3 regions of the Pseudomonas sp. I3-I5 genome follow, and region 1 is predicted to be linked to each of the others. Evidence: predicted binding sites of a transcription regulator. Region 1 holds the regulator's gene; each other region holds the start of a gene.
The links. Region 1 encodes FliA, which starts transcription of late flagellar genes. Its sites were predicted from a motif close to CTAAAGTTTNNNNNNNNNNNGCCGNTAA; they were not measured.
Positions count from the first base shown of each region.

Region 2: a site for FliA is predicted at 1,558-1,585, ahead of MOP87_RS20420 (methyl-accepting chemotaxis protein). Genes of this name have one in related genera too.
Region 3: a site for FliA is predicted at 1,413-1,440, ahead of MOP87_RS11015 (methyl-accepting chemotaxis protein). Genes of this name have one in related genera too.

Region 1 is NZ_CP093940.1:3,127,581-3,130,854, reverse strand. Features, by position in the region: gene flhF (flagellar biosynthesis protein FlhF) at 1-666, shown strand, start outside; gene fleN (flagellar synthesis regulator FleN) at 760-1,593, shown strand; gene fliA (RNA polymerase sigma factor FliA) at 1,590-2,330, shown strand; gene MOP87_RS13860 (chemotaxis response regulator CheY) at 2,436-2,810, shown strand; gene MOP87_RS13855 (protein phosphatase CheZ) at 2,831-3,274, shown strand, end outside.
Region 2 is NZ_CP093940.1:4,547,310-4,550,583, forward strand. Features, by position in the region: gene MOP87_RS20420 (methyl-accepting chemotaxis protein) at 1-1,457, opposite strand, end outside; gene MOP87_RS20425 (LysR substrate-binding domain-containing protein) at 1,613-2,539, opposite strand; gene MOP87_RS20430 (NorM family multidrug efflux MATE transporter) at 2,694-3,274, shown strand, end outside.
Region 3 is NZ_CP093940.1:2,455,675-2,458,948, reverse strand. Features, by position in the region: gene MOP87_RS11015 (methyl-accepting chemotaxis protein) at 1-1,344, opposite strand, end outside; gene MOP87_RS11010 (Na+/H+ antiporter NhaC family protein) at 1,560-2,879, shown strand; gene MOP87_RS11005 (FecR family protein) at 2,891-3,274, opposite strand, start outside.

The DNA.
Region 1 (3,274 bases):
GACGGCGGCGTGATTGCCGTCGTCGGCCCAGCCGGCATGGGCAAGACCACCACCCTGGCCAAGCTCGCGGCGCGTTATGTGCTCAAGTACGGCGCCCACAACCTGGCGCTGGTGAGCATGGACAGTTTTCGCATCGGCGCCCAGGAACAGCTCAAGACCCTGGGCCGGATCCTGAATGTGCCGGTCACCTATGTCGACCCCGGTCAGTCGTTGGCGGCGGCGCTCGAGCCGCTGCTGCGCAAACGCGTGGTGCTGATCGATACGGCCGGCCTGCAAGCCAGCGACCCGGCCTTGCGCATGCAGCTCGATACCCTGGCCGGTCGCGGTATCGCTGCGAAGAATTACCTGGTCCTGGCCACCACCAGCCAGAAGCAGGTGCTGACCGCGGCCTACCACAGCTACAAGCGCTGCGGGCTGGCCGGCTGCATCCTGACCAAACTCGACGAGTCGGCAAGCCTGGGCGATGTCCTGAGCCTTGCCATCAGTTTCCGACTGCCCGTGGCCTACCTTACCGATGGGCCGCGTATCCCGGACGATCTGCACTTGCCCCGTGGGCACCAGCTGGTCACCCGCGCGGTCAATGTGCAGCAGCAGGACGAGCCCAGCGAGGAGGCCATGGCCGACATGTTCGCTGATCTCTACCACAACCCACGGCGAGCGGGTTGAAAATGAAATGTGTGCAAGGTAGCTATGCCAAGGGGTACGCAGCATTGCCCTTCGTGTGGCATGAGTCCCAGCGAGACAAGGTAAAGAACAGACATGGGTAGCATGCATCCCGTACAGGTGATCGCCGTGACCGGTGGCAAAGGTGGCGTCGGCAAGACAAATGTTTCAGTGAACCTGTCTCTGGCGTTGGCCGAGCTGGGCCGCAGGGTCATGCTGCTCGACGCCGACCTGGGCCTGGCCAATGTCGATGTGTTGCTGGGCCTTGCGCCCAAGCGCACGCTGGCCGATGTCATCGAGGGGCGTTGCGAACTGCGCGATGTGATGCTGCAGGGCCCGGGCGGTGTGCGCATCGTCCCGGCCGCTTCGGGCACCCAGAGCATGGTGCACCTTGCGCCTGCCCAGCATGCGGGTCTGATCCAGGCGTTCAGCGAAGTCGGCGACAACCTCGATGTGCTGGTGATTGATACTGCGGCCGGCATCGGCGATTCGGTGGTCAGCTTCGTGCGCGCGGCTCAGGAAGTGCTGCTGGTGGTGTGCGATGAGCCGACCTCGATCACCGATGCCTACGCGCTGATCAAGCTGCTCAACCGCGATTACGGCATGAATCGCTTCCGGGTGCTGGCCAATATGGCCCAGAGCCCTCAGGAAGGGCGCAACCTGTTTGCCAAGCTGACCAAGGTCACCGACCGCTTCCTGGATGTGGCGCTTCAGTACGTGGGCGCCGTGCCTTACGACGAATGCGTGCGCAAGGCGGTGCAGAAACAGCGTGCCGTGTACGAGGCGTTCCCGCGCTCCAAATGCGCCTTGGCCTTCAAGGCCATTGCGCAGAAGGTCGACAGCTGGCCGCTGCCTGCCAACCCCCGTGGCCACCTGGAGTTCTTCGTCGAACGCCTGGTGCAGCCGACCAGTGCAGGTTCGATGTCATGAGCGCCAGCGGCTTCAAGATGTACAGCCGCGCCTCGAAGGACGCGCAATATGAGCTGATCGAGCGCTATGCCCCGCTGGTCAAGCGCATCGCCTATCACCTGCTTGCGCGACTGCCTGCCAACGTGCAGGTCGAGGACCTGATCCAGGCGGGCATGATCGGTCTGCTCGAGGTCGCCAACAAGTATGACGCCAGCAAGGGCGCCAGCTTCGAGACCTATGCCGGCATCCGCATTCGCGGCGCCATGCTCGACGAGGTGCGCAAAGGCGACTGGGCGCCGCGTTCGGTGCACCGCAACACCCGCATGGTCAGCGACGCCATGCGCGCGGTAGAAGCCAAAACCGGCCGCGACGCTAAAGATCATGAAGTTGCTGCCGAACTCAAGTTGAGCCTCGATGATTATTACGGGATTCTCAACGACACACTGGGCAGCCGCCTGTTCAGCTTCGACGACCTGTTGCAGGACGGCGAGCACGAAGGCTTGCATGAGGACGGCGTTAGCGGCCAGGCCGAGCCTGCCCGTGGGTTGGAGGAAGAGCGGTTCCAGGTCGCGTTGACCGAGGCCATCGCCAACCTGCCGGAGCGTGAGCGCCTGGTGCTGGCGCTGTACTACGACGAGGAACTGAACCTGAAGGAGATCGGTGAGGTCTTGGGGGTCAGCGAGTCGCGGGTCAGCCAGTTGCACAGCCAATGCGCCGCGCGCCTGCGCAGCCGCCTGGGGGAATGGCGGGCCCGTTGAGCCCGCCGCCGTCGTTGCCGTTTTCCACGTTGTACCGAATCGATTGAGTGCGCGCTCGGGGCCGAGCGCGTTTGAGACTGCTTGGAGGTCTAATTGGACAAAAACATGAAAATCCTCATCGTCGACGACTTTTCGACGATGCGGCGCATCATCAAGAACCTGCTGCGTGACCTGGGCTTCACCAACACCAGCGAAGCCGATGACGGCATGACGGCGCTGCCCATGCTCGAAAATGGCCATTACGATTTTCTGGTAACTGACTGGAACATGCCGGGCATGTCCGGTATCGACCTGCTGCGCAAAGTGCGCGCCAGCGACAAGCTCAAGAGCTTGCCGGTGTTGATGGTGACCGCGGAAGCCAAGCGCGACCAGATCATCGAGGCCGCCCAGGCAGGCGTGAATGGCTATGTGGTCAAGCCGTTCACCGCCCAGGTGCTCAAAGAAAAGATCGAGAAGATCTTCGAACGCGTCAACGGCTGAGTCACGTCAGGGGGCGCGCCATGAGTTCATCACACACGTCATTGGGCGAGTTCGAATCGACCCTCAAAAAGCATGCCCAGGAGTTGGTCGAAAGCCTGGAGCGCGGACGGTTCGGCGAGGCGGTGCAACTCATTCACGAGTTGAACCAGACCCGCGATCGGGGGCTGTACCAGGAAGTGGGCAAGCTGACCCGCGAACTGCACAGCGCCATCGTCAGTTTCCAGATCGACCCGACCATACCCCAGGCCGAAGAGGTGTCGCAGATTACCGACGCCACCGAACGCCTGTCCTATGTGGTCAAGCTCACCGAAGGGGCGGCAAACCGCACCATGGACCTGGTCGAGGAAAGCACGCCTGTGCTCAACGACCTGGCCAGCGAAGCCAAAGCGCTGAGTGCCGATTGGCAGCGCTTCATGCGCCGGGAAGTGAACGCCACGGAGTTTCGCGACCTGGCCAAGCGCGTC
Region 2 (3,274 bases), 1.4 Mb from region 1:
ATGGCAGCGTTCAAGGCCAACAGGTTGGTCTGCTCAGCGATGGCGGTGATGACGCTGATGATGCTGCCGATCTCTTGCGAACATGCACCCAGGCTGTTCATGACCGTGGCGGTACCACCCAGGGCATCGGCGATCTGCTTGAGCGAGTGCGACGCTTCTTCCATGGCGCCGCGGCCCACGCGGGTCTGCTGGGCATTGTCGCGGGCCATGCGCTCGGTGCCAGCCATATTGTCGGCGATGTTCATGGACGTGGCGCTGAACTCTTCCACCGCGCCTGCCATGCTGGTGATTTCGCCCGATTGCTGGTCCATGCCCACACAGGCGCCAGCCGACAGGCCTGACAGCGAGCGGGCGCGGGTGCTAACTTGCTCGGAGGCACTGCGGATGTGCTCGACCATGTTTGAGAGCGCTTCACCCATCGTGTTGAAGCTGCGTGCCAACTGTCCGATTTCATCGTGGCTGGTCACGTTCAGCCGTGCGTTAAGGTCACCCGCTCCGAGCGCTTGGGCCTGCCGTACCAAGTCATCCAGCGGGCGCAGCTTGCGCCTGAGCAACCACAGCGTGGCAGCCACGGCCATGAGCATGGCCAGCACGCTGCCGACGGCAAGGCGCAGGCCCACGCTCCAGGTTACCTCGCGGATCTCCGCCAGGGGCATGCTCGCAACCACCGTCCAGGGCCCTTCGGAAAAGGGCGCCGTCGCACTGTACAGCGGCTGCTCGGCATTGGCCGGCGCCACCAGCCACTGGCCCTTTTCATCCTGCAGTGCCAATGAACCGGTCTGGCCAATGCGGAAGCGTTTGAGGTTGGCGAACTGGGCGTTCTGCGCATCGGTGTAATCGAAACCCACGAACAGCACCGCAATCACCCGGCCATTACCGTCGGTCATCGGCACGTAGCGCGTCATGTAGTTGCGGTCGAACAACACGGCACGGCCAACGTACAGCTGCCCGGCCAGTAACTTGGTGTAGGCGGGGTGCTGGCGGTCGAGCTGGGTACCGATGGCGCGGCTGCCGTCCTGTTTCTTCAGGTTGGTGCTGATGCGCACGAAATCGTCGCCACTGCGCACGAACACCGTGGCGATACCGGCCGTCATCTGCTGGAAGTCGTCCACCTGCTGGAAGTCATTGTTCAAGAGCTGATCGCCCAGGTACAGGGCCGGCGTTGCCTGCCCTGCGATCTGCACGGTCTGCCCTGCATGCACCGACAGCCCTGATGCAAAGCGTCGCTCGAACAAGCCGCTCAAGCGCTGGGTATTGTCCTTGAGCGAGCCGTGGAACGTGTCAAGCTGGTCAGCCAGCAAGCGCGCCTCACTGGCCAGGTGGGCCTGACGCGTGGCGAGGTTGGCATCGTCCAGTGAACGCAGGGCAAAAAGGGTACTGCCGGAAATCACCAGCGCCAGCACGATGGCGAGGGCGATACCGAGTTGCGAGGCAATCCGGGCACGCGGTTGAGGCATGAACAAGCTCCTGGCAAGAGGCCGGGATCATCCTGATCACGCTGACCGCCCGCTTTTATTTGACGGAAAGCGCGCCCTCTTCCGGGACGCTGGTGCCACTTGATCGGCGTTGGTGCTGAATACTTGAGTGTCGGACCGGGATATAGCGCTCGCAATCAAAGGGCTGGCAGGATCACCACCTCGGGTAGCGCCATGGCAGCCACCTCTGCTTGCAGGAAGGCACTGAGGCGGCGCAGCCGCTCGCCGCCCGGTCGGGTCCGCGGCCATACCAGGTAGTAGTCCAAGCCGCTGGGGACCGCCGTGGGCCATGGCAGGCTCATGCGCCCCTGCGCCACATCTTCGGCCACCATGATCAGGTCGCCAATCGAAACACCGTAGCCACGGGCCGCTGCAATCATGCCCAGTTCCAGCGTGTCGAACACCTGGCCGCCCTTGAGCGAAACCCTGCTACCCAGGCCCAGGCGTTCCAGCCACACTCGCCAGTCGCGCTTGTCCATTGTGGGGTGCAGCAGTTCGCTGCTCGCAAGGCGCGCCGCGCACCAAGGCCCGTCATCCAGCAGCCCTGGTGCGCCCACCGGCACCAGCAGTTCGGGGAACAGCTTGCGCACCTCCCACTCCGCCGGGAACACCCCATCGCCCAGCAGCACCGCGCAATCGAAAGGTTCCTGGTTGAAGTCCACATGGTCGACGTCCATCCAGGCACTGGTCAGTTGCACTTCATTGCCAGGCTGCAGCCGACGGAAGCGGCTCAGCCGGGCCAGCAACCAACGCATGGTCAGGGTGGACGGCGCCTTCATGCGCAGCATGTCGTCTTCACCGCGCAACGTGTCACAGGCACGCTCAAGCGCGGCAAAGCCTTCGCGCACACCCGGTAGCAGCACCCGCGCCGCTTCGGTCAGTTGCAGGCTGCGGCCACTGCGCGTGAACAGGCGGCAGGCAAAGTGATCCTCCAGCGTGCGAATGTGCCGGCTGACCGCGCTTTGGGTAATGGACAACGCTTCGCCAGCACGGGTGAATGAGTTCAATCTCGCCGCGGCTTCGAATGCACGCAGCGCATACAGGGGCGGCAGCTTGCGGGTCATGAGATTCCTTGTTCGGTGGAGAAGCGGCGACCTGCGCATCATATCGCCATGATTAAAACTCATGCCAATGATCGCATTTATCCTTTTGTTAAAAGCTGACCCAAGCCTCAGAATCGCCCTTCGTCCGCCATTGTCTTTGCCAAGGATCACATCCATGCACGTCGCACCTACGCTCGAGCTCAAGGCATTACTGCGCTTGGCAGGCCCACTGATCGCCTCGCAGCTGGCGCACATGCTCATGGTACTGACCGACACCCTGATGATGGCACGCATCAGCCCGCAGGCCCTGGCCGGGGGCGGATTGGGCGCGGCGGGCTATTCGTTCGTGTCCATCTTCTGCCTGGGCGTCATCGCGGCGGTTGGCACCCTGGTAGCCTTCCGCAGGGGCGCCAATGACATCGAGGGCGCCACACGGCTGGCGCAAAGCGGTCTGTGGCTGGCCTGGGGCCTGGCCCTGTTCGCGGCGCTGGTGCTGTGGAACCTCGAACCTGTCCTGCTGCTCTTCGGGCAACAGCCTGACAACGTGGCCTCGGCGGCCGAGTTTCTCACCCTGCTGCCGCTGGCTTTGCCGGGCTACCTGACCTTCATGGCCTTGCGCGGCTTCACCAGCGCCCTGGGCCGCTCTACGCCGGTGATGGTCATCAGCCTAGTGGGTACCGTACTCAACTACTTGCTGAACGTTGCACTGATCGAGGGCATGTTCGGCCTGCCCAAGCTTGGCTTGATGGGCATCGG
Region 3 (3,274 bases), 670 kb from region 1:
CGAGCGGGCGGCCTGTACCGACTGTTTCACCTCGGCGATGGTGGGCTGGAGTTTGTCCAGGAAGCGGTTGAACCAGCCCGCGAGTTCACCCAGTTCATCTTGCTTGTCGTAGGTCAAGCGGCGGGTCAGGTCACCTTCGCCACTGGCGATGTCCTTGAGCATGGCCGCCACGCCCAGTATCGGGCGAGTAACGCCCCGGGCCATCAGCCACACCATCAGCAGGCCAAAAATGGCTGCTGCCAGGCCTAGGCCCAGTTCGAGCAGGGTACCGCTGGTGTTGAGGGCGTCCAGTTCCTGCTTCAGGGCCTCGGCGGGCCCGGTCAGGGCGTTTTCGGGGACGTCCAGCAACACGCCCCATGGCTTGGCGTCCGGGATCGGGCGGAAGGCCGCGAGCACTTTCAGGCGTTGGCGGTCATTGATGATGGTCATCTTGCCGTCGGCCATCTTGGCCACCAGCTCCGCACCTTTGGTCGTGTCGATCTGATCGAAACGCTGGGAGAGCTTGCTGGCATCGGCACTGTAGCCTGCCAGCAAGCCCACCGGGCTGAGGATGCCGACGGTGGTGCGGCCTTCGTAGAGACTGCGGCTGGCCTGTTCGCTCAGGGCCTGCAGGCTGTTGAGGTTGATGTCCACCGACAGGGTGGCGATCGCCTTGCCGTCCACCACCAGCGGGAAGACGATGCTGGTCATCAGCACCTGCTGACCATCGATGGCATAGAAGTAGGGTTCGACCACGCAGACCTTGCCCGATGTACGCGGGCATACCCACCAGGTGTTGGCAGGTTGGCCGCTGGGCCCAATGGACGTGTCGGCCATGTCGCGCTCGGGCAGGGCCATCGAGGTGAGCTGGCCCACGTGCGGTTGCGACCAGTACAGGGCGAAGCGCCCGGTTTCGTTGCTGCCGAGCTCAGCCTGGCCGGCGAACAGGCTGTCCTTGCTGTCCAGCGCATTGGGCTCGAACACCAGTGACAGGCCCAGCAGATCGGGGTTGGCCTGGAGCGCGGCGCGCACCTGCCGGGTCATATCCTCGCGCAGGTCGAACGCATCGAGAAAGCGCTTTTCGGCCTGTTCACGCAGGAACAGTACCTGCCTGGAAAAGCCCGCACCGTACTGGTAAGCATCCATGAATTGGCGGCGGATGTTCAGGGCCTGCACCTCGCCCTGGGATTCGATGCGCGACTGGGCCGATTCGGTCAGCATCTGCATGCTGCTGGCCTTGACCAGGTCCGAGCTGTGGTCCATCCGGTACAGGGACAAACCGATGAGCAGGGTGACGATGCCGGCCAGGCACAGGCCGGCCAGCAATGTGATTTTCCATTGGATGGAAAGTTGTCGCAGAGGCATGGGGCAGATCCCTTTTTATGACAAGTAAGGGTTAGGGCACGGGCGAGGCGGTTTCCAGCCCCAGGTGGGTATCGGCTCCTACAGACTTTTCTTTATTCAAACATTCAATTTGATCCGCCGGTTGCGGGCAATCCGCCGTTGCCTGGCAGTTTTGACATCTGCCGTGCACTGCGTCAGAGTGCGCGCTTTTTTGTTCCCAGTGAGGTAAGCCCCCCATGAATGCAGTGATTGCCGCGGTCGGCATCATGCTGATACTGAGCCTGTCCCGCGTGCACGTGGTCATCGCCCTGATCGTCGGTGCCCTGGCAGGTGGGCTGGTCGGCGGCCTGGGTGTGCAAGGCACACTTGAAGCTTTCAATGGTGGGCTCGGCGGGGGGGCTACCGTGGCACTGTCCTATGCGTTGCTGGGTGCCTTTGCCGTGGCCATCGCCAAATCCGGCCTGGCGCATGCGTTGGCCGACCGGGCATTGGCCATGATCGACCGGCAAGGCCACGACCAAGGTGGCAGGGTCAAATGGTTGATGATCGGTTTGATGCTGGTGGTGGCCGTCTCGTCGCAAAACATTCTGCCCATCCATATCGCCTTCATTCCATTATTGGTGCCGCCGCTGCTCTATGTGCTGACCCGCCTGCGTATCGACCGGCGCCTGATCGCCTGCGTCATTACATTCGGCCTGATCACGCCCTACATTTTCCTGCCTGTGGGTTTCGGCAATATTTTCCTCAATCAGATTCTGCTGGCCAACGTGGCGCGTGCAGGGGTCGACATCACGGGTGTCAACGTTACCCACGCCATGGCCATTCCCGCCGCTGGTATGTTGGTGGGCTTGATAGTGGCGATGTTCGTCAGCTACCGAAAAAAACGCGACTACGACCTGGCGCGTATCGAGCAGGTCGAACAGGTGAGCGTGCGTTACAACCCGATGACGCTACTGGTGGCCGGCATTGCAATCGTTGCCGCGTTCGTCGTTCAGCTGCTGGTGGATTCGATGATCATCGGCGCGATGGTCGGCTTCTTGATTTTCTCGCTGTCAGGCATCGTCAAGTGGCGCGACACCGATGATCTGTTCACCGAAGGTATGAAGATGATGGCCATGATTGGTTTCATCATGATCACCGCCTCTGGCTTTGCAGACGTCATGAAAGCCACGGGTGATGTGCAAAGCCTGGTCGAAACCTCGGCGCATTGGATCAACCACAGCAAAGGGATAGGTGCCTTGCTGATGCTGCTGGTGGGCCTGCTGGTCACCATGGGCATTGGCTCGTCGTTTTCCACCGTACCGATTCTGGCTGCGATTTTCGTACCGCTGTGCGTCCAGCTCGGCTTCGACCCTTTGGCGACCGTGTGTATCGTCGGTACGGCAGGCGCGTTGGGTGACGCAGGCTCGCCAGCATCGGATTCCACCCTGGGTCCGACTTCCGGGCTCAATGTGGACGGGCAGCACCATCACATCTGGGACACGGTGGTGCCGACGTTCATCCACTACAACCTGCCGCTGTTGGCCTTTGGGTGGCTGGCGGCGATGACGCTCTAACAGCAGGGCACTCAGCGCTTGGCGGGCGGCGGCGAAATACGGTTGAGCACCGTGCTGCCGTCGTTGCTGCGGGTCAGATAGACCGGCAGCACCTTGGGCAGGTTGTTCACCAACTGGCCTACTTCCCGGGTGTTGTAGATGCCGCTGATACGAATCTGACCGGTACCGACATCGGCAAGCCTCAGTGGCTTGTCGAGGTAGCGGTTTATGGCCGGCAGTGCCTGTTCGAGGGTCAAGTTGTCGAGCACCAGTTTGCCGCTGCGCCAGGCCAGGGCGTCGGCGAAGTTGCTGTTTTCCAGCAACTGGGGCTCATAGTCGCCCTTGCGGTAGGTGGCCTGCATACCGGGGCCAAGCCGATAGCCCGCATTGCCTTCGCTGGATACCAGCACCGATCC